DNA from 3 places in the Paenibacillus jepli genome. Region 3 is predicted to be linked to each of the others. Evidence: riboswitches for the same ligand, from Rfam matches in the RefSeq annotation. Region 3 holds a riboswitch; each other region holds the start of a gene.
The links. A riboswitch is a leader RNA that binds a small molecule or an ion and turns the genes downstream of it on or off. The one in region 3 is predicted to bind cyclic di-GMP.
Positions count from the first base shown of each region.

Region 1 (8,167 bases), 4.0 Mb from region 3:
ATATTACGATTTGGTTGGCGTTTGGGGCCGGTTTTTTATCTTTTATTTCTCCTTGCTGTCTTCCCTTGTACCCGTCCTATATCTCGTATATTACGGGTATCTCTACCAAAGATTTAAACGAACGGCAAAGTCTCTTTCAACGTAAAGCCTTGCTGCATACGTTGTTTTTTATCCTCGGATTTTCCATTATTTTTGTTGCTCTAGGATTATCGGCCAGCCTATTAGGGGATGTGTTTGCTAACAATCGTACACTAATCCGTCAATTGGGTGCGATTTTGATTGTCATAATGGGACTTGTTATGCTCGAGGTGTTCAAACCTCAATTACTTATGCGAGAAAAACGGTTCGCATGGAAGACGAGACCCTCCGGCTATGTCGGTTCGACATTGGTGGGTATTACGTATGCGGCCGGATGGACGCCTTGCGTGGGCCCTATCTTATCTGCGATTGTTGCTCTGGGCATCACAAATCCTGACCAAGCAATATTGTATGTTTTGGCGTATACACTAGGATTTGGCCTTCCCTTTTTCATCATGGCGTTTTTTATCGGAAAAATGAAATGGATCATGAAATACTCCAATAAAATGATGAAAATTGGCGGAGGTTTAATGGTGGTGGTTGGGATTTTGTTGTATACCGACCAGATGACGCAGATAACGATATGGCTAATTCGATTGTATGGAGGGTTCACCGGATTTTAGGGGAAATGGGAAGATGACAGCACGAGAGGTGATTTTCAAAGCCGTTAAACCGTAGTTGAACGGTCACAAACGGAGAATATTACCACCGGGGCCATATACGGGGTGAACTGCCTCAAGTGAAGGCTATGCTCGTTCACATAATGGCATAAGGAAATAATGCTAAAATACACACGATTCTACATAAATAATCCTTGACTGTGTACTATAGTACAGGGTTTATAGTTTATTACGGGGTGAGACAAGATGAAGTTTCGTTCAGGAGATATTTCCAAACTAAGTAACGTTAACAAAGAAACGCTGCGATATTACGAACGGAAAGGTTTAATTCCTGAACCCGTGAGATCGGATGCAGGCTACAGGCTTTATCCGGAAGAAACGATCAACCGAATCCTGTTTATTAAACGCATACAGGAGCTTGGCTTTACATTGTCCGAAATCGATAAATTGCTTGGTGTCGTGGATAAAGACGATGTGAGATGTGCGGATATGAATGATTTTGTTGTGCAAAAGCTTGAAGATGTTCGGTTAAAAATTAGAGATCTTCAACGAATCGAAACGATGCTAAACGATTTAAAAGACCGCTGCCCCGATGAAAAAGCGATACATGAATGCCCCATCATCGAAGCGTTGATTGACGATGATCCAAAAGAAAAGGAGGACATCAAATGAAAGAACATACAAAAAAATGGGGATGGGGCTTTTTAGCTCTGCTTTCGTGTCCTTGTCATCTCATTTTGATTGTTCCTCTACTTGCCGGTACAACGCTTGGTGCCTATTTTGCTGCCTATCAAACCGCAGCTAGCGTTATTTTGGCCGTTTTATTTGTGATCTCTCTTTGGATGATGTTCAAACGAACCGACAAACAAGCAAAAACCAATGCGACACACGACTGCTGCGCGGTTCCAGAGCGAAAATGAGGTGAATGAGTTGAGAGAAAAACTAACTAGCTGGGGAGCGGTACTATCGAACTTTTCTCATGTCCAGCTGTTGCCTGGGACCCTTGATCCTCATTCCCCTTGGATTATCCAGTTTGGCAGGAACGCTAGCGATTTTTTCGATCAAGCACCAGCTGTTTTTAATGATTATGACGTTAGTATTTCTTGGTGTTTCCTTTTATTTGGTTTATGGACGAAAACGCAAAAAGAAAAGTACGGTCGTCACATTATGGATGACGACCATTTTAGTATTAGGCGCGTTTCTTTATTTAGGATTGGCTGAAACAGGAAAGCTATAAGAAAGAGGTGTTTTGCGTGAGAAGAACGATGGGTATCATAGTGTTATTATCTCTTTTACTATTGGGTACGGCATGTGGGAACAATGAAAAATCAGCAACAGCTGGGCAAAGTACAACTATTGCGAATCAATCCGTGTCGTTCACGGTGATGGGGTTGGAATGTTGCCCGCCTTCGGTCATTCAAGATTCAATTCAAAAGGTAGACGGGGTTAGCAAAGTCGACATTGAACCCATGGGAAGCAAAGGGAAAGTTACGGTTGCCTTTGATGATAAGAAAACCGATTTGAAGCAGATTCAAACATCGGTTACCCAATATGGATTTGGTGTAACGGGAGGATAAAAAAATGAAAAAATACCGGATCAACGTTCAAGGTATGACTTGCACCGGCTGTGAAGAACACGTTACGACAGCACTTGAACAGATTGGAGCTGCGAATATTGAAGCGAGTTTTCGTCGCGGAGAAGCGACGTTTGAATTTCCGGATGACGTAGAGATTGAAACAGCGAAAAAAGCCATCAATGAGGCCGAATATCAATCCGGGGATGCGGAAGTTCTCGACTCCCATACTGTTCCAGTGCTCAGCGATGAGGGTGACTATGATTTTCTGATTATTGGTTCCGGTGGAGCCGCTTTTTCCGCCGCGATTCAAGCGGTCGAATATGGAGCAAAAGTGGCGATCATCGAGCGGGGGACCGTAGGCGGAACCTGCGTGAACATTGGCTGCGTACCATCGAAAACCTTGCTTCGGGCCGGTGAAATCAATCACTTCGCGAAAAACAACCCTTTCTTGGGGCTAAATACTTCCGCTGTTGCCGTTGATTTGGATCAATTGGTTGAACAAAAAAATGAGCTTGTAGCCGAAATGCGTGAACAAAAGTATGAACATTTGATTGGTGAGTACGGATTTGAACTCATTCGCGGGGAAGCGAAATTCGTTGATGAAAAAACCATCGTAGTCGGTGGGCGAAAGCTTACTGCTAAACGGTTTTTACTCGCGACAGGAGCTGCACCGTCGATTCCGGATATTCCAGGATTAACAGACGTTGATTATTTGACAAGCACGTCACTGCTGGACCTTAAACAATTACCTAAAACACTTGCTGTTATTGGTTCAGGGTATATCGCCATGGAATTAGGTCAACTGTTTCACAACTTAGGTACTGAAGTTACGTTAATACAAAGAAGTCCGCGAATCTTTAAAGAGTACGATCCTGAAATCTCCGAAGCGGTGACGAAAGCCTTAACGGAACAAGGGATTCATTTGATTACGGGTGCCACGTATGACCGCGTTGAAACAACTGGCAACCTTAAACACGTCCATCTTTCCGTAAACGGTGAAAAGAAAGTCATTGAAGCCGAACAGTTGCTTATTGCGACCGGCAGAAAACCAAATACCGAAGCACTGAATCTTCGTGCCGCAAACGTCATTATTGGTTCCAAAGGCGAAATCGTGGTCGATGATGTTTTAAAAACCTCAAATCCTAGGATTTACGCCGCAGGCGATGTGACGATGGGTCCGCAGTTTGTGTACGTGGCTGCCTATGAAGGACGCATCGCGGCGGATAATGCAGTTGGTGGGTTAGAGAAAAAAGTAAACCTTGAAACTGTTCCGGGGGTCACGTTCACTTCACCGGCGTTGGCGACAGTAGGACTTACAGAAGAGCAAGCCAAGGCAAAAGGATATGAGGTGAAGACTTCTATTCTTCCTTTGGATTCGGTGCCTAGAGCACTTGTAAATCGCGAAACAACAGGCGTTTTTAAATTAGTTGCTGATTCCAAGTCGTTAAAGGTGCTCGGCGTTCATATTGTCGCCGAAAATGCAGGAGATGTGATTTACGCCGCCACACTTGCTGTAAAATTCGGTTTAACGGTTGAAGATTTACGCGACAGCCTAGCTCCATATTTAACGATGGCTGAAGGATTAAAACTGGCGGCTCTTACGTTTAATAAAGATGTATCCAAATTATCCTGTTGCGCTGGGTAAGGTATATTATCTGTGGTAATTCACATGTTTGAGGAGAGCGATTTCAATAAACTACAGGCTGCCTAGGGAGCCTGTTTTTGCGCATATATGGCTGTTGACTCATATAAATATCCTTAGCGTACGTTTTCGTTTTGTTGGCGGTACTCCGTATAGTAATTTTCGATAAATTTGCCCCTCCCTCTCAAGATTTGCCTGTAATTAAGAAAATCCTGCGCCCCCGTTAAGGAAGTGCTAAAGTATGGCTGGGCATATGGATCGGGAGAGAAAGCGCTGCAAGGTAAGGAACTCATTCTGGCCATATCGATTAGCGGACGGAGCATTCGTACCGGGTGGGCGGATACAGCCATTACACGATCAGCGAACTAACCAGCCCCTCCAAGCGACGGCGAATTTGACCGGAATGTACTTTCTTCCTCATTTTGTCCATTATGGAGTTGTCTCAGCCGAAGACAAGGCGATCAGCCAAAGCGCTTCAGCCTATGTACAGCATATTACTGCACCGCAGGCCCATCGCTATAGGATGGCTCCTTGAAGTCGTAACACATTATCGATAAAGGATGGGACCGACATGAACCTCAATTGGTTTGCTGTGGAAATGCTCATGAAACAACGCCAAAGGGAAATTGAACGATCCGCTAGAGAAGCGTGGAAATGGTCAGCCGCCATGCAAAAGCATTCTGGCCGATTCTTCAGCAGACAACAAATCATCCGTGCAACACCAACGGCCTGCTGCTCTATGGGCTGCTGTTGATTTTATAAAATTAAACTAAGGAGTGATCTTTCATGAATCAAGTGAGTAGTGATCATATTCGTCAAAACGTTCGTAATCGGTATAAGGAAATCGCCTTACAGGGCGTAGGGGCGGAGTCCTGTTGTGCGCCAGCCAATACTTGCTGCGAGTCGCCCGTAGACGTTTCCTCTAAAATGGGCTACCATCAGAAGAACTGACAGCCGTTCCGGATGGGGCGAACCTTGGCCTCGGCTGTGGCAATCCGCAAGCCATTGCCGGGTTGCAACCGGGAGAAGTTGTGCTGGACCTGGGCAAAGGCGGCGGGTTTGATTGCTTTCTTGCCTCTCGTCAGGTAGGCGCATCCGGCCGCGTAATTGGTGTGGATATGACACCGGAAATGGTCAGCCGCGCCCGCGAAAATGCGAGCAAAAGCGGATTTACCAATACAGAATTTCGGCTGGGAGAGATCGAGCATCTGCCGGTCAAGGACCATTCGGTTGACGTGACGGGAAATCGGCTCACCATTCATTAGCTGGAATGACAAATTGTATAACAAATTGCATAACAAATTGTGTGACAAATTAAAACGAACATGATGTTGTAGCAGAGAGAGAGAATCTCTAGTAACATCAAGCAAACGTATTACTCTATTTGATGTCAACTAAATGAAATCAACACCTAAGTCTGCATCGCGATTTCGGTTGACCGGCAACTCAATATGGAAAACGGCAAAACTGTCGAAAGGCAGTGACGCAAAGCCACGGATCTTCTCACTGTTCAAGTGATGACCGCCGGGCTACCCAATTTGCCATACACGGCCTATGGGGTCGTGTTTTTGTTATTTGTTTATTTAGAAAACTGAGGAGGGCAGTATGATATCCAGAATAGACTTTCATTGGGAATTGCCTATGATATCTGAGAAAAGCAAAGATTGTATTAATGTAGTGCTAGTGGATAGTGACCGAGAATGGTGCAGTCGCTTTGCAGGATTGCTCAAAAAAGCGACGGATATTCATCTCATTAACACTTCTGCCACCAAAGAAGAGGCATTGCGAGCTAGTTTACAGTTGGACGTGGATGTTGTGGTAGTGAATGCAACGCTACAGTCGTCTGGGCGTGATGGGTTAGATGCTACAAAGGACATTCTCGCAAAAAAAGATGTTCCTATTATTGCTATGGCCTCAAGTACAGATCCTGAAACGATCGTCGAGGCATTTACAGTCGGGGCGGTAAACTTTATAAGCAAAACCGATATGCGAGACATCGTTATCGCAATTCGGGAAGCGTATCACCGTAGCTCATCCTTACATCCGAGAGCATCGAAGGTACTTCGCGAGGAACTCATCCGGCTGAAGCGCCAGGAACTTAGTTGTAAGTTGACTATGACTGAAAGGGAAGTGCTTCAATTAATCAGTTTAGGTCATTCCCAGCCCAAGTTGATCCAATTGATGGGTATTTCACCAAATACGATGAAGACGCACGTTCGTCATATTAGGAGAAAGCTCGGTACAAAATCGATCAAAGAAGCAGCAGAAAAGGCAAGGCGGCTTGGACTAGTGGATATTATGGACAATAAATAGCACGATGCTCTTTGAGGTGACGAAATACGATCTACTTCGACAGGATTCACAGGTTTAAGGGTGATAAATAAATCACCCTGCCGAATGACATCGGAAATAGGTACAATGAGGGGTAAGGTGGGATATGGATAAGGATAAATGACCCACTATGAATAGGAGGGATTTGTGGCAAAAGCAACTAAAGGATGATGCATTGGATAGGTGGAGTCTGTCATGTGAAGAACGGGACAAGCTCAACGTGGTTCTTTTTTCTCATTCACCGTTTGGGTTGTCCCCAAAATGATGAATGAAAGGATGATCGACATGTGTCGAAAAGAAATGGAGTGTGAATTATGTCTGGATAGCCGGATAGGAAACGGGGGGAGAGACTTATGTTGCTAGTTGAACAAATAACCCCTTATGAAAAAGTTGAGACTTGGTTAATGGCTTATGCGGATTGGAAAGCACGGCTGGAATATGCGCAAACAGAGCTTGTGCATATTCCGGGCTTGACCAAAGCGTTGCATGAAGTGGCGATCCATGGCTACGGCCAACCCAATGACGCGTTGCTTCGCACAGTCATTCATCGTTTGGAAATCACCGAGCATGAAATACCGTTTCTTAAATCCAGAATCGGATTGATCGAATTCGCTTTCTCGGCTCTCACCCCAGAGGAAAGACGATTCGTTCAATTGCGATATCAAGATCAACTGGCGTTTTCAACCGCCATGGACCGCTTGGGATTATCGCGCCGCGCGTTTTTCTATCATCGGAAACGAATTTTGCAGAAAATATACCGCAAAATTAAAAGCCGAACAGCATTATTGGAATATGACCCGTTTGATGAAAAGTAAAAGATCAGTATCCGAAAAAAGATGCTATTGCGCATCTTTTTTTGGTGAGCAGAAATAAAAATGCAAGGATATAAACCTAACCTCTATTATAAGGTTCCCCGTAATTGCATGTCTAATCTTTTCGAGTTCGTTTTTTTCCGACCCCAATAAAAGCTAGTAGATGAATTCATTATAACAGACACTATGAGTTTTATAAATAGGGAACTTATCGTGTGTTCATTTGTGAAAATCCACCTTATAAGCTGAAAACATAAGGTGGTGGTCATATTGTTATCCATAAGGGAAGTTTTTGGTCAACGAATTCGGGCATTAAGGGAAAAACTGGGGTTGACGCAGGAGCAGCTTGCTGAAAGAGCGGATCTGCATCCCAATTATATCGGACAAATCGAACGCGGGTTAAAAAATGTATCCTTGGAAAATATACAAAAAATCGCCAATGGCTTGAGGATCGAATTGCATCAATTGTTTTCATTTGACCAATCGCCTCGCTTACAGCCGTTGGAGCAGTTAATCCAATTGTTAAAGTTTTGTCCAGAGGATGAAGTGGCCTTCTTACTCAAACATATAGAACACTTGTTGAAGTGGCGCAAGCCGAATGATAAGGAATCCGATTAGAAATTCTTCTTCAAAATAACTTTGTTGCACTCTTTTTGCACCGAACATGCACCGAACATAAAATGGGAATGCATCCAATATGCACCAATTATGCACCCCATTTGCACGGTTTTCATGATAAGATGGTATCGTGAACAAGACAGGAACAGTATGTTGAGAGGCAAACAGGCCATCCGGTTTCGGAAAGCCTGTTTTTTTGTTTTGGGCTAGAGCGAGCCGTTTCTGAAGCTGTATAATCAGGATTGTCTGTTTGTCCCTCCTATACCGTTCTCTCATAATCAGGCATCGAGCGCCGCTTCTTTTCCTTATCAGGAAGAGTCGCGAGGCGCTCTTTTTTATTCTGGATGGCAGCACCAACATAAACAGATGGCTTTTCTTCTCGCATGGTGTTGCCATGTGAGGATGGAGCTGATATTTATGTGCCCCCAGCCCAGTTGTCTGTAATATCAAGCCGCGATCTTTTTATGTGTCTGTTCTACGGTTTTTAAC
Region 1 covers NZ_JBDFMD010000001.1:4,895,494-4,903,660, forward strand. Annotated here, with positions in the region: gene ABC336_RS21085 (cytochrome c biogenesis CcdA family protein) at 1-701, shown strand, start outside; gene merR (mercury resistance transcriptional regulator MerR) at 945-1,370, shown strand; gene ABC336_RS21095 (transporter) at 1,367-1,618, shown strand; gene merT (mercuric transport protein MerT) at 1,678-1,935, shown strand; gene merP (mercury resistance system substrate-binding protein MerP) at 1,952-2,275, shown strand; gene merA (mercury(II) reductase) at 2,280-3,920, shown strand; gene ABC336_RS21115 (hypothetical protein) at 4,489-4,671, shown strand; partial or broken gene ABC336_RS21120 (methyltransferase domain-containing protein) at 4,704-5,155, shown strand; cyclic di-GMP riboswitch class I at 5,368-5,454, shown strand; gene ABC336_RS21125 (response regulator) at 5,523-6,230, shown strand; gene ABC336_RS21130 (hypothetical protein) at 6,602-7,063, shown strand; gene ABC336_RS21135 (helix-turn-helix domain-containing protein) at 7,331-7,678, shown strand.
Region 1: it holds a riboswitch for cyclic di-GMP, as region 3 does, so the genes downstream of both, ABC336_RS21125 (response regulator) here and ABC336_RS04275 (pyridoxal phosphate-dependent decarboxylase family protein) in region 3, are expected to answer to the same signal.

Region 2 (8,167 bases), 3.5 Mb from region 3:
GCTTGAGTCCTTCGTAGACCAGCGACCGTTCCTTGATCTCCTGCATCCGGTCTATATCATTATTACCCCCGCTGACGATGCATACTACCGTTTTTCCAACAATTGCATCCCGATATTGCTCGAGTGCCGCGATCGGCAGCGCCCCGGCTGGTTCGGCCACGATGGCGCTCTCGTTGTAGAGCTCCAGCAGAGTTGTACAGATCCGCCCTTCGGAGACGACGGCGAGCTCGTCGAGATACTCCCTGCACATCGCAAAGGTCAAGTCGCCGACGCGCTTGACGGCGGCACCGTCGACGAACTTGTCGATCTCCGCGAGCGGCGTGACTTCGCCTGCCGCAAACGAAGCCTTCATCGAAGGCGCGCCTTCCGGCTCGACCCCGATCAGCTTGGTGCCGGGCGCGGCCGCCCGGACGTATGCGCCGACTCCTGCGGCGAGGCCGCCGCCGCCGACCGTCATGAACAGATAATCCGGAGGCGTGGAGGCGGCCTCCAGAATCTCCAGACCGATCGTGCCATTGCCGGCGATGATGCCGGGGTCGTCGAAGGGATGGATGAACGTCATCTCATCCCGGGTGCTGGCGGCGATCGCCTCGGCATAGGCATCGTCAAACGTATCGCCGATCAACACCACCTCAACACGCGGGCCGCCGAAGAAGTTGACCTGATTGACCTTCTGGCGCGGGGTGGTGGCGGGCATGAAGATGCGGCCTTCGACCCCGAGGACCTGGCAGGAGTACGCTACGCCTTGAGCATGATTGCCCGCGCTGGCACAGACGACGCCTCGTGCAAGCTGCTCCGCCGACAGGGATTTCATGGCATGGTAGGCACCCCTCAGTTTGAAGGAACGGACGACCTGCAGATCCTCCCGTTTGAGCAGTACATTGCATCCATATCGTTCGGACAGCACCCGACTGTGCTGCAGCGGCGTCCGGTTGACGACATCCTTGAGCAGATGCTGGGCAAAGACGATATCGGTCAACGTTACCGGCGGCTTGTTGTCACCTGTGTTTTGATTCATCTCGGATCATTCCCTTCCGTAACCTAATATAATTGTTTTTCTAATAATCCGTGTTCAAAAAGTCGGTTTTCAGCACCGAAAGGTTCCTTGAAAACAAAAAAATCCCGTCCCACAGGGACGAGATAGACTCGCGATACCACCCTTATTCCGCTGCAATGCTCCTACCGGATGCAGCGGCTCTCTGTCACGTACCACCATACGTGCTCCCGCTAACGGAGGATACCGTCCACAGCCTACTACCCCGCAGAGGAGGGTTCGGTCAGGATTCTCGGGGAGGATCTTCTGCCTGACTGGTCCCGCCGGCCTCGCAGCTGCCGCCGGCTCTCTGAAGAGACCCTTGGATGTCAGACCTACTATTTCCCGTCAACGAAAAGTATATCAGCTACTTCATTTATACGCTCCCGGATATTAAAAGTCAACCGGAGGCTGATTTTACGGCATCAATAATTAACAGGGTAGCTATTCAACGACATAGGAGATATCCGCCATGAACAGTGAATGCAGCTAATTGGGCTGGAATCAGATGTCAATAATTATGTGAATTGGCGATTGACACCATTTTATGAGTTGATTATAATACTTATAGACTACTGTGTCGAATTTTGACGCTGGTTTTTGTGGTCACAAAGGACTATATCATGTGATTTCTACTGCGAAAAAGGCAAACCCGACGAAAGTCGGGGACGCAAAGCTACAGACCTAAGGGATCTTCGGATGCTATCGGTGGCTGGGTTACCGAATAGTAGGGAATAGTGGAACAGCAAAGCTATCCCTGACTAGATGGGTTGGCTTTGCTGTTTATTTTGCGTGGAAGGAATGTGATTCCAATGTCTTCTCGGATGTCGGAAGACCAGTTATTCGAGTTGATCAGCCAGTTGGATCTCCAAGAGGATGAGGGAGCATTGCGGGAGCCGCAATCAGGTCCCTCAATTGGCATGCGCGCTTTCCTGAAGATCAAGGACAACCGGATCGAGTTGCTCCCTACCGGTGAGCCGGGCGAAGACCCGTTCATCGAAGCAGCTCCTCCCGTCAGACTCCGGATCAATGGCGAGCCGCTGGCGAGCCGCTGTCAGGTGCAGCCCGGGGATCAGGTGGAGTGGGAGCTCGAGGAGACGCCGCAGTTCCATATCAAATTCTCGCCGGACCGGATGCGTGCATGGTTCGTCCTGCTCGCCAATGAGCGTCATCGGCTGCGGCTGCAGGATACACCGGCAACCGCTGAACTGCTGGTCAAGACGGAACGGGTACCGTATGAACTGCCCAAACGGCTGACCCTGATCGATATCGCTCCCGAGCTCGAACAATTCGCGATGGTGAAGGTGGATTATCAGGCTATCCAGCGCGAACTCGACCATCCTACCTATCAGCCTGTGTTGATCGCCAGAGGCAAGGATCCAACCCCCGGCAGAGACGCGACGCTGGAAATCTTCTTCAAGGAGCAGATCATCAGCGAGTTCGAAGAGGTCAACGGTATGATCGATTACCGCAACCATTTGAAAATCCCGTCCGTGAAAGTGGGCGAGCTGGTCGCCCGCAAAATCCCGCTGGTCCCCGGACTCCCGGGCTATGATGTATTTGGAACGCCGATCGACCCGCCGCGCTCCAAGGACATCATGCTGGTGGCCAAAAACCATATCCGGCTGGCCCATCATGACGCATACGCGCTCAAGGAGGGCCGGCCGCGGATCACCGGCGAGCGCATCAAGCTGATCGATATTACGACTACGCATGTCGTGCCGGGAGATGTCGATATGAAGACGGGCAACATCGTATTCTCCGGAGACGTGATCATCTACGGCAATATTACCGACGGCATGATCGTAGAAGCGCTCGGTGATATCTACGTCATGGGCAATGTCTATCGCGCCACTGCCACAGCAACGGGAAGCATCTATATCAAGGGCAACGCTATCGGCAGCAAGCTTTATTCCGGACATTACGGCGTGCTATTCAATCGGTTGTGCACGCACTCGAACAATCTGAACGGTCAACTCCAGCAGCTGCGGAGCACCATGAAGCAGCTGGGGACGATGGCAGTGTCAAGAGGTCAGACCGTCTCGCAGCGGCAGATGTTCCAGCTGCTGCTGGAAACCAAGTTCCGGCAGATCCCGCTTACCGTCAAGGAAATCCTGCAGTGCATCTCCAATATCCAGCAGATCCAGAACGGTCAGTTGGGCGAGCTGAAGAACAAGCTGCAAGAGCTGCAGCTGCCGCTTCGGGAAACCTCCAATCTGTCAAAGCTGTTAGATGAGCTGCAATTCATCCTGATCGAGACAGTGGATTCCATCAAGCGGTGTGAGGAGCTGGACGTGCGAACCGAGCTGGAGCAGTGCAACATGACCAGCATCATGTCGGGCGGAGACATCGTGATCAAAAAGCAGGGAGTTGTGCAAAGCCAGCTGTTCTCCAAAGGGCATATCGTCTTTCATGAGCATGACTCGGTGTGCCGGGGCTCTCAATTGGAGGCGGAGGGCTCGATCTCGGCGATGATCGTGGGCGGCAAATCCGGCGGCAGTACCCTACTAAAGGCGGGCGAGCGGGTAGTGGTCTCCCGGATGTACGAAGGCAGGGTAGTCGTAGGGCGGTTTGCCAGGGATATCCTGGAGCCAGTCGAACAAATGGAGTTTCGCGTCCGCCAGAACCGCCTGGTGATGAATTCTACTCAAGACAGAAACGGAGAATCGGATCGTGTGTGCTGAGCATCAGACCGGCAATCATCCCTTCATAGGCCGCAGTCTCAATAAAAATGTATATACCAAACATCATGTGCTGGCGTGGCCGGCGCATACACTGATCACGGAGCAGGTGCTGCGCAAGCTCTACTCGCTGGGTGTGGAGCTGACGGAGGCTGATGTCGAGCCGCGGCATGCCGCTGTCGACCGAGTCCTGGAGCATGCGGTGACCGAGATGAAGGGGATCTTTCACTTCGCCCGGGATACCGGGCAGCTCATCGTGGAGGATATCCAGGCCCGGGTCGTACCGATGGTCCGGCAATCGGCGGAAGCGGGCATGCTGTACGAATGGCTTAACAAACTGCAGACAGAGGACGATGTGACCTGCCGGCACAGCATTGCTGTCGCAATGGTGGCCGTGCTGATCGGTCAATGGCTCCAGCTGGATGATGAGCAGATCAGCCTGCTGGCGACGGCAGGCCTGCTGCATGACGTCGGCAAGCTTCGCGTGCCGGCATCGATCCTTAACAAGCCCGGCAGATTGAGCGCCGAAGAGTTTGCCGAGATGAAGCGGCATGCCGAGTACGGCTACGAGATGCTGACAGGTCAGTCCGGCATCGAGGACAAGATCGCGCTGGTCGCTTTGCGGCATCACGAGAGAATGGATGGCAGCGGCTACCCTTTTGGCTTGCGGGGCGATGAGATCGATCTCGCCAGCCGCATCGTGGCGGTAGCCGATGTCTTCCATGCCATGCTCTCCAAACGGGTGTACAAAAATGAGCTTCCCTTCTACCAGGTCATTAAGGAAATCTCGCAATCCGCTTTTGATCAGTTCGATGCCCAGGTCGTCACCGTCTTTGCACGGAGGATGATGGAGACGATGATCGGCAGCCAGGTGCTTCTCTCGGACCGAAGGGTAGGCACGGTCCTGTCGGTGAACCCTCACGACCCGGCCAACCCTCTGGTGCGTGCCGGAGAACAGTTCATTGATCTGAGCGCATGCAGAGAGCTGAACATTGTGCATTTTGTGCCATCTGCTAATGACCGTTTCGGAGAAGAAGAATCGCGTTAATATATATGGTAGACCTATGAGACGAAAGAGGATGCGACTAGATGAGAAAATGGCTTCGAAGATTGATGCTGCTGGTCCTGGTGCTGCTCGTGCTGCTCGGGCTGGGAATATGGGGCGCGTTGCGATACATATCGCCCGAGGAGGAGCTTGATCTGGCATCCGAACCGATACGGCTGGACAGCAAGGCGCGGGACATCCTCACCGGTGGTGAACTTGAGCTGGTGCTGACCGAAGCCGATGTCGAGTCGCTGATCAAAGCCCAGTTGAGGGAGAATCCGCAGCTGGCGCCAGATATCCGGATTACGGGCGCGCGCTCCGAACTGGCAACCGATCGGTTAACCGCCCATGTCAATCTCGAATACCGCGAACAGATCCCTGTAGGCGCAGTCGCGACGTACCGCCTAGTGTGGGAGGATCCTTATCTGACCGCGATTCCCGAAGGACTGCACATTCGTTCGATCCGGCTGCCGTCCCATCAGCTGGAGACGATCACTATGCCGATTGGCGGGCAGCTGCCCGATTTTATCCGGATCGGGGAGGTGGCCTGGGGCACAGACTCGATCCGCATCGGGCTGGAGAGCGAACTCAATCTGGGCGATTTGCTGGACAGACTCCCTTGAGCGCATGACGGAGAGTCCAGGAACATATAATGAAACGGAACTTCGAGAAGCATGAGCACATTTGTCCTCGTTTGAAACCGTCGTCGCTTTTTTGTTATAATAATCGCAATATATTCGGGCAATATAAGCTGGACGAAGGGGGCGACGGATCATGGTGGAGGGGTGGATTACCTGGCTGTTGGTAGCCTTTGGTATTGTCGTGGCCGTTGCCGGTGTCTATGCTTATTTCCGCTTGATCTCTGCAACCTCGGTCGACCGGCAGGCGTCTGACAAGGAACAGCAGCGCCAGATGCCGGAGGCTGATGAACAGGCAGCGCCTCACTATTCTGACCGCAAGGAGGGTTGAGCGGGTCGCTTCCGGGCTGTTCATACTTGCAAAGAAATGGTATACTGGTGGAAGAAAACTTAACTTAATAGCTGTTGCCCATGGATTACCTTCACAAACGTGTGGATCGCTTGAACTGAAAGATGTGTTGGGTATACTCGTACATTGCATTGGGACGACCATCCTACATTACGGGAGGGGATTTCATGGCCAAACGAAGCCATAATGAAGTCAAGGACAGTCTGAGTGAATTAACGAGAATTTTTCAGCCGAAGGACCCCAGGAAATTTGTCAAGGATTATATCCGCAAGTATCGCATCACCGGCGGATATGAAGAGGAACTGACCATGCTTGTGGAGCGAGAGCTTGGCAAGATGAATTCGGTCGGTTAACCGCTGTATGGGATGACCGATAATGTATATTGAACCGTACCGATTTTCGGTACGGTTTTTCTTTGTGGGGAATTTGTGAGATATTTGCCCCTTCTTGCGAATAGCGTGGAGAGAGAAGGCGTGCCGGGCAGGCGCGCCGCCATCCAGGCGGTATAGGAGGCGGCATAATGGGGAAAGCAAGGACTACCGAAGAAATTAACCAAATTGCCAAGGCGGGACAGATCGTCGGCGCTTGTCATCGACAGATTGCCCGCTGGCTGCTCCCTGGTGTAAGCACGGCGGAGATCGACCGCTTGGCGGAACAGTTCATCCAGCGCCGGCGTGGAAAAGCAGCCCAAAAGGGCTATAAAGGCTTTCCCTATGCAATCTGCGCTTCAGTCAACGACATCGCATGCCATGGCTTTCCCGATGGACGGCCGCTGGCGCAGGGCGACATCGTCACCATCGATCTGGTAGTCGAATACAAAGGGTGGATGGCCGATTCGGCTTGGAGTTATGCGGTGGGCAAGACCGACCCGCAGGGAGACCATCTTCTCCGCACCGCCAAACGGGCATTGTACAAGGGGATCGCTGCGGCCAGGACGGGCAACCGTATCGGAGATATCGGATATGCGATCGAAACGTTTGTCAGGCGCTCGGGCTGTCAGGTCATTCCGGGCTTCGTAGGACACGGGATCGGCCGCGAGCTGCACGAGCCGCCCCAAGTCCCGCCGTGCGGGCTAGCAGGCACCGGCACCAGACTGCAGGAAGGGATGGTGCTGACGATCGAGCCGATTGTGACGCTGGGCCGGCCCGAGACATGGATGGCCCCGGACGGCTGGGCGGCGCGCACACGTGACGGAGCGCGGACGGCTCAGTTCGAGCATACGATAGCGATCACCAGGCACGGTCCGCGAATTCTAACACGATCGTCGGAGGCTGCGGGGCGTCAGCGCTGATCATCAGCCCCGGCCTGTGCCGCTTTGAGCTGACGGAGCCGCATGGGCGGGGTTGTGCCGCCGCCGAATTCGTATTCGGCCAGTTTATTGAATTCGCTCAGATAAGGCTGCAGCGGACGGTTCATCCAGGTCTCCCGGGCGTAATCGACCAGTTCATTGACGAAAAAACGGTTCGCCGAGATGTGCACTTCCTGCACATAAGGGCTGAGCTTCCGCAGTTTGACTGCAATCGTCTGCTTGAGCTCGGCAGACAGCATCTCGTGGTCGCTCACCGACAGATAGGAATTATAAGGAGTGACCAGATCCCGGTTATCCCAGTACGGGCTGCCGTCATCAATATTATAGACGCCTTTGCCGCTGCCGGTATTGTTCTGTTCGTACCCGTTCTTGCCGCCGGAGCGGGTGGTCCCTACGGCCGTCCAGTCGAGCACAAGTCCGACATAAGCATTTTTGTCGGTCAGCATGACGACGGCGCCGGCTACGCCCTGCGTCCGGGACAGCTTCCTGGAGAGATGCGAGCTGAACTCGAGATGGCTGTTGCGGTGACGGTCCGGGATGTCGCCGACAGGGCCATACATGCGGTCGCCCATCATTTTGGGATCATCCGCCTGCTGCGAGCCGTAATCGTATTCGCTGTCCTGGACTTTGCGGGTGTAGTTGCAGCCGCTGGCCGCAAGCAAAGTCGCCCCCGCAAGCAGGATCAAGATGGCTAAGCGGAGACCTCTTCCCAGAGCGGACAAGTCCGGATAACGGGCAGTTCGACATGAATCGTCAGGGGGGGTATTCATGCAGACTCCTCCTTCAAGAGCTAAGTGTTGTTAGGGTTAGCAGGCGGAAGTGATTTATACGTTCGGGCATCATACATAATTGACCATGGCACAGGTGCACAATGTAAGGAGGAAAACGGCTCTCCAGCTATACTGTCACCCCCCTCCAAGGCTTGGCAAACCGCTGATTTGACAGCTTTGAGAACAATTTGTGAACTGCAGTGTGATCATTGACAAAAGGGGGCATCAACTTTATATTTAATAAAGTGATTCTGTTTGCTGGGATAGCTATGTCATCTGGGTAGAAGTCACAGTATGCTGCATGTCGCACCGTCTTGTCGGAAGGCGGCCAAGACGCTTTCG
Region 2 covers NZ_JBDFMD010000001.1:4,458,200-4,466,366, forward strand. Annotated here, with positions in the region: gene ilvA (threonine ammonia-lyase IlvA) at 1-1,018, opposite strand, end outside; T-box leader at 1,129-1,394, opposite strand; cyclic di-GMP riboswitch class I at 1,669-1,758, shown strand; gene ABC336_RS19245 (flagellar assembly protein A) at 1,846-3,717, shown strand; gene ABC336_RS19250 (HD-GYP domain-containing protein) at 3,707-4,762, shown strand; gene ABC336_RS19255 (hypothetical protein) at 4,804-5,382, shown strand; gene ABC336_RS19260 (hypothetical protein) at 5,534-5,728, shown strand; gene ABC336_RS19265 (hypothetical protein) at 5,914-6,099, shown strand; gene map (type I methionyl aminopeptidase) at 6,267-7,037, shown strand; gene ABC336_RS19275 (hypothetical protein) at 7,028-7,825, opposite strand.
Region 2: it holds a riboswitch for cyclic di-GMP, as region 3 does, so the genes downstream of both, ABC336_RS19245 (flagellar assembly protein A) here and ABC336_RS04275 (pyridoxal phosphate-dependent decarboxylase family protein) in region 3, are expected to answer to the same signal.

Region 3 (8,167 bases):
CGCTGCTCGCCGAGCGCCTCGAACAGGCATGCATTGAGACGGTTGGTGCGCTCGATCTCCTCAAGACTGCAGCTTCCGGAGAGCTCCTCCTCGAAGCCCGGCCCGCCTTCGGGATAGATCCGGAAGAGCGTCACGATGCCGGGGTTGTCCGCGTTGACAACTATCGCCTCCGGCAGCTGTGTACGGAGCACTTCCCTGAAGGTCAGGTTGACCTCGACCAGTTGCCCCAGCAGACGCTGATAACCTTCCACGCCGAAAGCCAGCAGCGCACTGTAAATGCTGATCGAGCTGGCCATCCGCGAGCATTCCAGCGTATAGCCCGTATGATACTGTCCGTACCCGCGGTGCCCCACATACGGGGTCTCGTCCGGCTGGAGATCGATCAGCCTGAGATCGGCCGCATCCTTGACCAGGAAGAGACTGGTCAGGTAAGGTGTCTGGCCGAGCTTCTGGAAGTCAAAGCAGAGCGAATCGGCGTACTGCAGATGGCGCATCTTGCGTGCGATGGCCTGCAGCGCCTCCCTGACCTGCGGCTTGAAGCCGAGCGGATTGTCCGCAAAATCATACGCGTTGAAGAAAGCGAAGAAGCCGCCCAGCGCCGAGTCGGCATGAATATGAGGACGCTGCAGCCCATGCCTCACCGCAACATCGGCTGCGGACGCGTAGATCAGCTCGGCATCGTCGATGCCCATGGCATCGGTCGTGCCGGTCGTCGCGACGATGTAGACCGGGATGCCGCCGCCTGCGATCACCTTCTCCAGCTTCGCCCGGAGATCGTCCACATCCATCGCGCTGTCCGCCCGCGTACGTACTTTGATCAGTTGATCGCTGCCGATCCCTGTCGCTTCCATCGACTTGAACAAGCTGTAGTGCGCCGAGTCGGAGCAGAATGCGAACAGATTGCCGGGTACGCCCTTGCGCGGGGCCTCCGGTGCGAACTTGGCGATCGCCAGACGCAGGCCGGTGAAGACGGCGCCCTGCCCGCCCCAGGTCGTATATCCGCCGCTGCGGTGGGCATCGTAACCGACCAGCTTGGACATCATGCTGATGACCCTTACCTCCGCTTCGGCACCCGCAGGCCCATAGACATCCCACAGATTGTTGCCATTGACCAGCATCGCCGTGATCATCCCCAGGATGCCGGGCGTACTGGCCATCGGCAGGATATTCGTCAGGAAGTAGCGTGTATGGTACGGATGATCATGCAGCAGCTCGAGCAGCTCGCGGTTTACCTGCTCCAGCTGCTTGCCGCTCTGCGGGATGATGCTCGAGCGGATCAGATCCTCATAGAAGCGCTCGGTACGCAGCTTCTCCCCTTTAAGATTGACTCGGTCCGGATCCTTGAGCTCGTCTACTCCGCTGACGAGTTGTTCGATAAGCTGCAGGAGTCTTTCTCTCTCTTGCAGATCGCCATCCTCGCTAGGGAATAACGAGGTTACAGCCGTGTGGTTTCTCTCTCTCATTGCTTCATCTCCTTCTCCAAGGTCACACAAAAAAGGTGAACACAGGACAAAAGGCCCGCAATTCACCCATTACTCAAGTGCAGCTGGCTGACTTATCCCTGAGGAGTTAGTCCCTTTAGCTTTGCGTCCCTATCTTTCAATAGGTTTGCCTAACTATTCATTTCCGAAGAAAAAGTGAAACTTTCTATACCTTTGACCCACTCAATCTGATAATCCCGATAGTTATTATAGTTCATTAGAATCATCTTGGCAACATAATTTACCAAAAGTTTAAATTGCTAACCACCCTGTATTGTTTGCACTTAAATTCCACAAAAAAACTTCCCGAGTTATTAACGGGAAGTCGTGAAATACATTTAGGTGTGCGGCGCATACTCGACGTAAGCTTCTTTTACGTGCAGAACACTAAGCGGCCGATCCTCGATTATCGCTTTGCGTTTGGCCTTGAGCATGACCTGCTCCATGTCTGCATAGCTGCAGCCGGCCAAGCATTCCTGCGCGTATGCTCGGACCTGCTCTTCATGTCCAAAGTCGCCGATCAAGAGACCGATATACTCCGACCTGGCCCCATCATCGGGCATACAATACGACATTTTCGTATCGAAGCGACGCCAGATTGCCATATCGAGCTCGGTCTCCAGATTGGTGGCAGCCGCCAGAATACTGTTGCCGTCGAACTCATCGAGACATTGCAGCAGCGTATTGACTACCCTCGCCATTTCTTTGACTTCATCGTTGTTGTCTCTGGTGCGGGCGATCGCGTCAAACTCATCCAGAAACAGTACACACGGCTCCGACTTGGCATAATCAAAAATTTTGCGGACATTGCTCGCCGTCTCGCCCAGGTGGCTGTGGATGATCGCGTCCAGCCGCACAAGCACGAGCGGAATTTCGAGCCGGGATGCGAGATAAAAAGCGGTTAGCGTCTTGCCTGTCCCCGGCGGTCCGTACAAAACAACCTTATTGGGAATCGGCACATCGCAGAGCTCGAATTTTTCTTTCATCCCGAGGATGGTTACGAACTCCTCGACGATCTGGCGATTTTTGGGCGGCAGTACGATTCGCCTTACTTTTTTTGCACATTCTTTAGGTGCGTAGTAAGTGGCTGTATCGATTCCCTTGGCTCGGGGGATACGAGAGTTCGATTTGGTTTTGCTCATGGGGCAGTCTCCTTGTCCTTCTGTTGCCTGTGGTTTAATCGTAATGTTTACATTTTATTATAGCAAGCGAAGGTGAATGCAAGCAAGTTGTTAGTCATGATTATTTATCTTCGCATCGCTGCTAGCGGACGGAAGCTAACGACACAAACCCCTGCCAGATGAATGACAGGGGCTTGCTACAATAACGATGTTAAGCTGCCGATTGCAGCCTCAATCTATCGGTTCTCTAGCAATCGTACGATGACCGCCACAGCTTCCGCCCTCGTCGCGCGGCGCTCGGGACCGAAGCTCCCGTCCGGATAGCCAAGCATCACACCGCTGGAAGCAGCCGCTCCAATCGCTTCTCTCGACCAGGCTGCAAACGCCGCTTCATCCTCGAAGCGAGTCGGGGCGCCGCTGCCTTCCCATCCCAGAGCACGCATCAGCATGACCGCCATCTCCTGACGGGTGACGACCTGATCCGGAGCAAAGGTACGGTCATTCATCCCCGTGACGATACCGGCCCCCACCGCTATGGCGATCGAGCTTCTAGCCCAATGGGCTTCCGTATCCTCAAATACGAAAGCTTCTTCAGGTGGCAACCCGAGCGCCTGTACGATGATCTGCACAAACTCCGCTCTTGTCATGTTGTCGTATGGCCTGAACGTGCCGTCCGGATAACCTGTGATGATGCCCGCTGCTGCCAGACGCTCGATCTCCTGGCTGGCCCAATGCGCCGCCGGCACATCGGCAAAATGAATCGTCAGCGGTTCTGGCTTCTCTGGCTCCCGCGGCACCTCCGGAGCCTGCGGCTCTTCGGGAGCACCAGGCTCCGGAGGCCCAGTCGCATCAGCCGACTCGCGCCATTGGGCCGTCAGACTAAGATCGGCAAGGACACTGGAAGAACCCGTAAATGCTTCCCCATCCACCGTATACCAGCCTTCGAAGATATAACCTTCCCGCTCAGGGACAGGCAGCGCGCCAGGCGGGTAACCTGGTGCAACCCGGATGCTGTTAACCGCACTTCCGCCCCCTGTGTCAAAGCTGATCAAGTAATAGACCGGATATACGGGTGCAGGAGCAGACGCTCGCTCCGTAATGGATACGGTATAGGTGGCTGTAAATCCTTCATATAAAATCGTCAGAGTCTGCTGAGCAACCGGCTGCCTGCTGTCGAAACCGCTGACCATATCCGCCGTTACCGGCAGGGTAGTCTCACTCTCATCATTCCAGCGGACAACCAGCTGCAATCCCGTGACATTCAACGTATCACCCACGCGATACTGCGTCTGGTAAGCAGAATCCGAACGGATGCCAATTTCGGTAATCACGGGCTCTCCGGGCTCTCCGGGCTCTCCGGGCTCTCCGGGCTCTCCGGGCTCTCCGGGCTCTCCGGGTTCTCCGGGTTCTCCGGGCTCCTCAGGTTCCTCTGCTTTGATAATGGTGATCGTATACAGCCGCGTCTCGCCATTCTCTGCAGACACCGTTAGCCGGACCGTCTGGCTGCCTGGAGATAACGGCACAGCCCCGCTCCTCTCGCCGCTGGTCAGCTCGACCGGCCCCCACACCAAGGCTTCCTGCCCGTCAACTAACGACGCGTCTATCTTGGCTGCCGTATCTGCAGCCACCGCCGCTACAGCGACAGCGTCCATGGTATGCGGCACTTCTGCCGTATAGGTCAATTGCTCTTCCGCAAAGGCCGGACTCAACTCCAGCTCATCCTCGGCATGATAGAATAGAAGGTTGCTGAGACTGTTCACATCGCTCGGCTCGCGAAGCCAGATCGCATACAGCGTCGTGGAGGCCGTGACGCTCAGGCGACTTCCCGGCGCATAGGTCGTCCCGGAGCCATCCGCCGCGGTGTTCCAACCGCCAAACGAATGTCCTTGCAGAACAAGTTCATTGGCATTGCCGAGCACGACAGCCTCCTCTCCTGCCAAGTAAGCCTGCTGATCTAAAGGCGGTGTCCCGCTAGTATGGCCGTTCCCCTCATAAGTGACAGCGTACCGCTCCCTTTCAGGCATCGTCGCCTGCAGCATGGCATACGCCCGTTTATTCCCCCGGACATCCCGAACGATGACGTTAAAATAATAGATTCCGCCTTCTGTCAGATTGTCGATTGCTATGGTATCGATATCGGCTGTATACGGTTGTAACGGGGTTCCATTCGATTCAAGGGAAGCTACCGTGTTCAGATTGGCCCGATCCGACTGGTAGACCCGGTATTCCAGCTGTTCTTGCACACTGATATTATCGGTTGCCTTGTCCCATCGAAGTGTCAGCTCTGTATAGCTATCATATTCAGGAGCAATAACCATACTGGGGGCGCTAGGCGCCGTGATATCCAGAGACGCGCGGCTCTGCACTGGAGTTGGTCTCAAAGTAGCCGTATTGTCACCTAACTGACCGGAGCTGTTCAATCCCCAGCTCCATACATTGGCGTCCTGCCTCATAGCGATCGTCGAGAATCCGCCGGCCGCCACGTCAGCCGCTTGATCCAGAACCTGTACAGGCCTGTTGCGGTTAGTACTCGTACCGTCGCCAAGCTGACTGTAATTGTTCAACCCCCATGTCCATAAGGTGCCGTCCGCTTGGATAGCTGCACTATGGAATCCGCCGCCAGCCATCGCTACCACTTCATCCAGGTCTTCAACCTGTGTTGGCGCAGTCACTCTGGCACTGTTGAAGCCCGTGCCTACCGCTCCCCACTGGTTTTCACCCCATGCCCAGAGTGTCCCGTCCGCCTGCAATGCCAGACTATGATTGCCGCCCGCCGCAATTGCGGTCATATCGATTAGTCCCGGGACAGGGGCAGGAAAAGCGCGGTGTGTCGTCGTTCCGTCACCCAACTGTCCTTGTCCGTTATCGCCCCAGGCCCACACCGACCCATCCTGCTTCAACGCCAAGCTGTAATAGCCGCCTGCCGCGACTGCGATGACATCCTCGAGACCATGGACTTGGACAGGTACCAATGTCGGATCTGTTGTTCCGTCTCCCAGTTGTCCTGATGTGTTCAGTCCCCATGCCCAGACTGTGCCGTCCCCCCTCAAGGCCAACGCATGATAGCCCACGCTGTCCGTTATTTGGATGATGTCTGTCAATCCCAGCACTGGCACAGGGACCCTGCGATCTTCCGACGTACCGTCCCCCAGCTCTCCGTTATCGTTTTGTCCCCAGGACCATACCGTGCCATCGCTCTTGAGCGCCAGGCTGAATCTCGCCCCGCTCCCCACAGACGCTACTTCTGCCAAGCCGTGAACGCCAATCGGTCCGCTGCGGCTCGTGGTCGAATTATTGCCCAGCTGCCCGCGTTGGTTATTGCCCCATGCCCATACCGACCCGTCGCTTCCCACACTTAGACTATGATAGTAACCCGCAGCAATCGCAGGCTCCACGACATATTCCATGCCCATCGCTTTCCCCTGGTAGAAGGGAACATAGTAAGCAAGCAGGAGCAGACATAATCCCGTTAGCCATCCTTTTCTCAATGTTGTGCCTCCATTCTACAAGTGATCCCAATTTGTCATAAGTATAGGAGAGCTCATTTTTCAGAACAATTAACAAACGTTAATTCGGCTATTTTTCTCTGTGTCGGCCTGTTGTGAAGAAACGCAAAAAACGCGCTGCCCTTAAAGGAAGACGCGTCTTGAAGCGGGAGCTGTTATTCGAGGCTGGAACTTACAGCACTTGCCCTCGTACTATAGTTAGAACCCATTAAGAAATGGGTATATGGAATGAGACAAGAGGTCGCAAGGAGGAAAACATGTGCTCGCTAACCCCAGCTGGTATTTTGTCATTGCAAGTGTCATAGCAGTCGTCGGCATCATCATCGTGTATAAACAAATGATTACCTTCATCTTAACGGAAGTGGACCGCCGCCCTGACATCCCGCTTCTTTCGCTATTGAACAAGCAGCGAACGGCTTTTTTCATCAAGCTTCCGATCATTGAATTGATCCCGATCCTCCTGGTCGCCGTCGGGTTCATGAACGTAATCGATATCCCCGCCAGTTTGTCCTTTCTCGACATAGCCGTACCGTTGGCAATAGTCATTGGGTTACTGGCCGGCGGCGTGATCAGTATATGGATGACTACAAGCGTCGCGTTATCGCATGTGGAGGTGCAGGGGCAAGGGATGACGCAATCCTTTAAGGCCATGGCGATCCTGGCGATCGCGCTGATGGGTGCGATCCCGATGACATCGCTGGCTGCTTTCTTCGTCCTGATCGCGTAACAAGGGAGGCGGATCCTGCGGATCAACGCCGGGTCTGCCGCGGGGCTTGCAGGTTCTAGTGGATCACTCCGGCGTTCCGCGCGGCAAACGGACGACAAATTCGGTTTTGATCTCATCGCTGGTCGCCGTGATCGTCCCTTCATGCTGCTCGACGATGTTTTTGGCGATGAAGAGCCCCAGTCCCGTACTGTCCTCATGATAGGTCCGCGCCTTGTCGCCGGTGAAGAACATATCGAAGATCTGCGGCAGATCTTCCGGCAGAATCCGGTTGCCGTAATTGACGATGCCCACAACGACTTGATCTTCCTCGGCGATGCAGCGGATATCGATAAACTGACCTTCGCGCCCGTATTGGGCTGCGTTGCTCAGCAGATTCTCGAACACACGCGCCAGCAGCTCGCCATCGCCCCATGCATACGCGCCCGGATGGACATCCAGCCGCGCCGTCAGATGCATCTTCTCAAACAGCGGATATAGCTCTTCATTCAACTGCAGCAGCAGCTCAGCGACATCTACAAGCTTACGGTCGATCTGAAGCTTGCCGTAGTTCATGCGGGTGACCTCGAACAATTCATCGATCAACCGCTCCAAGCGCAGAGACTTGGTATAGGCAATCGAAGTAAAATGCTTCGCTTGGGACGGCTCCAGCTCTTCATTCTTAAGGATAAAATCCAGATAGCCAATAACCGAAGTGAGCGGGGTACGGAGATCATGCGCAAGATTCAGAACCAATTGCTCCTTGCTGCTCTCCGCAAAGTCTCCCCGCTGCAGAGCGCTCCGCAATTTCTCCCCCGCCAGGTTGATGTCGCGGGCGATATCTCCGAATTCATCTGAAGAAGGCACATTAATCTTGGCGTCAAAGTTGCCTGAGGCCAACTGGTTGATGCCTCCTGATATCTCCTGGAAGTAGCGGGCATAACGCTTGGTAAGCATGAGAAAAAAAACGATCGACAACGGGACAAAGAATAGGAGAAAGAAATTCACATCTCCAACCTCGCGGATAAACCAGCGAATCCGGGTCGTCGCATCGCTTATGTCGGTCGTGTAATAATAGAGCTGCGCGGCTTTATAGATCGCGAAGGTTATCACCGCGGCACATAACAAGCTGCAGCAAAATAATAACAGCATGTTGAACCGAAAGCTGCGAAAGATGTTACCCATGGAATGAATACCCAACTCCCCATACGGTTTTGATCAGCTTGTTCTTATTCAGATCCTCGCCGAGCTTCTTGCGCAAGGTCCGGATATGTACCATCACCGTATTATTGCCTTCGTAATAATCCTTGCCCCATACCTGTTGAAAGATATTGTCCGAGCTGAACACCTTTTTCG
Region 3 covers NZ_JBDFMD010000001.1:909,092-917,258, forward strand. Annotated here, with positions in the region: gene ABC336_RS04275 (pyridoxal phosphate-dependent decarboxylase family protein) at 1-1,463, opposite strand, end outside; cyclic di-GMP riboswitch class I at 1,539-1,623, opposite strand; gene ABC336_RS04280 (AAA family ATPase) at 1,820-2,623, opposite strand; gene ABC336_RS04285 (RCC1 domain-containing protein) at 2,839-6,090, opposite strand; gene ABC336_RS04290 (hypothetical protein) at 6,368-6,835, shown strand; gene ABC336_RS04295 (HAMP domain-containing sensor histidine kinase) at 6,899-7,996, opposite strand; gene ABC336_RS04300 (response regulator transcription factor) at 7,989-8,167, opposite strand, start outside.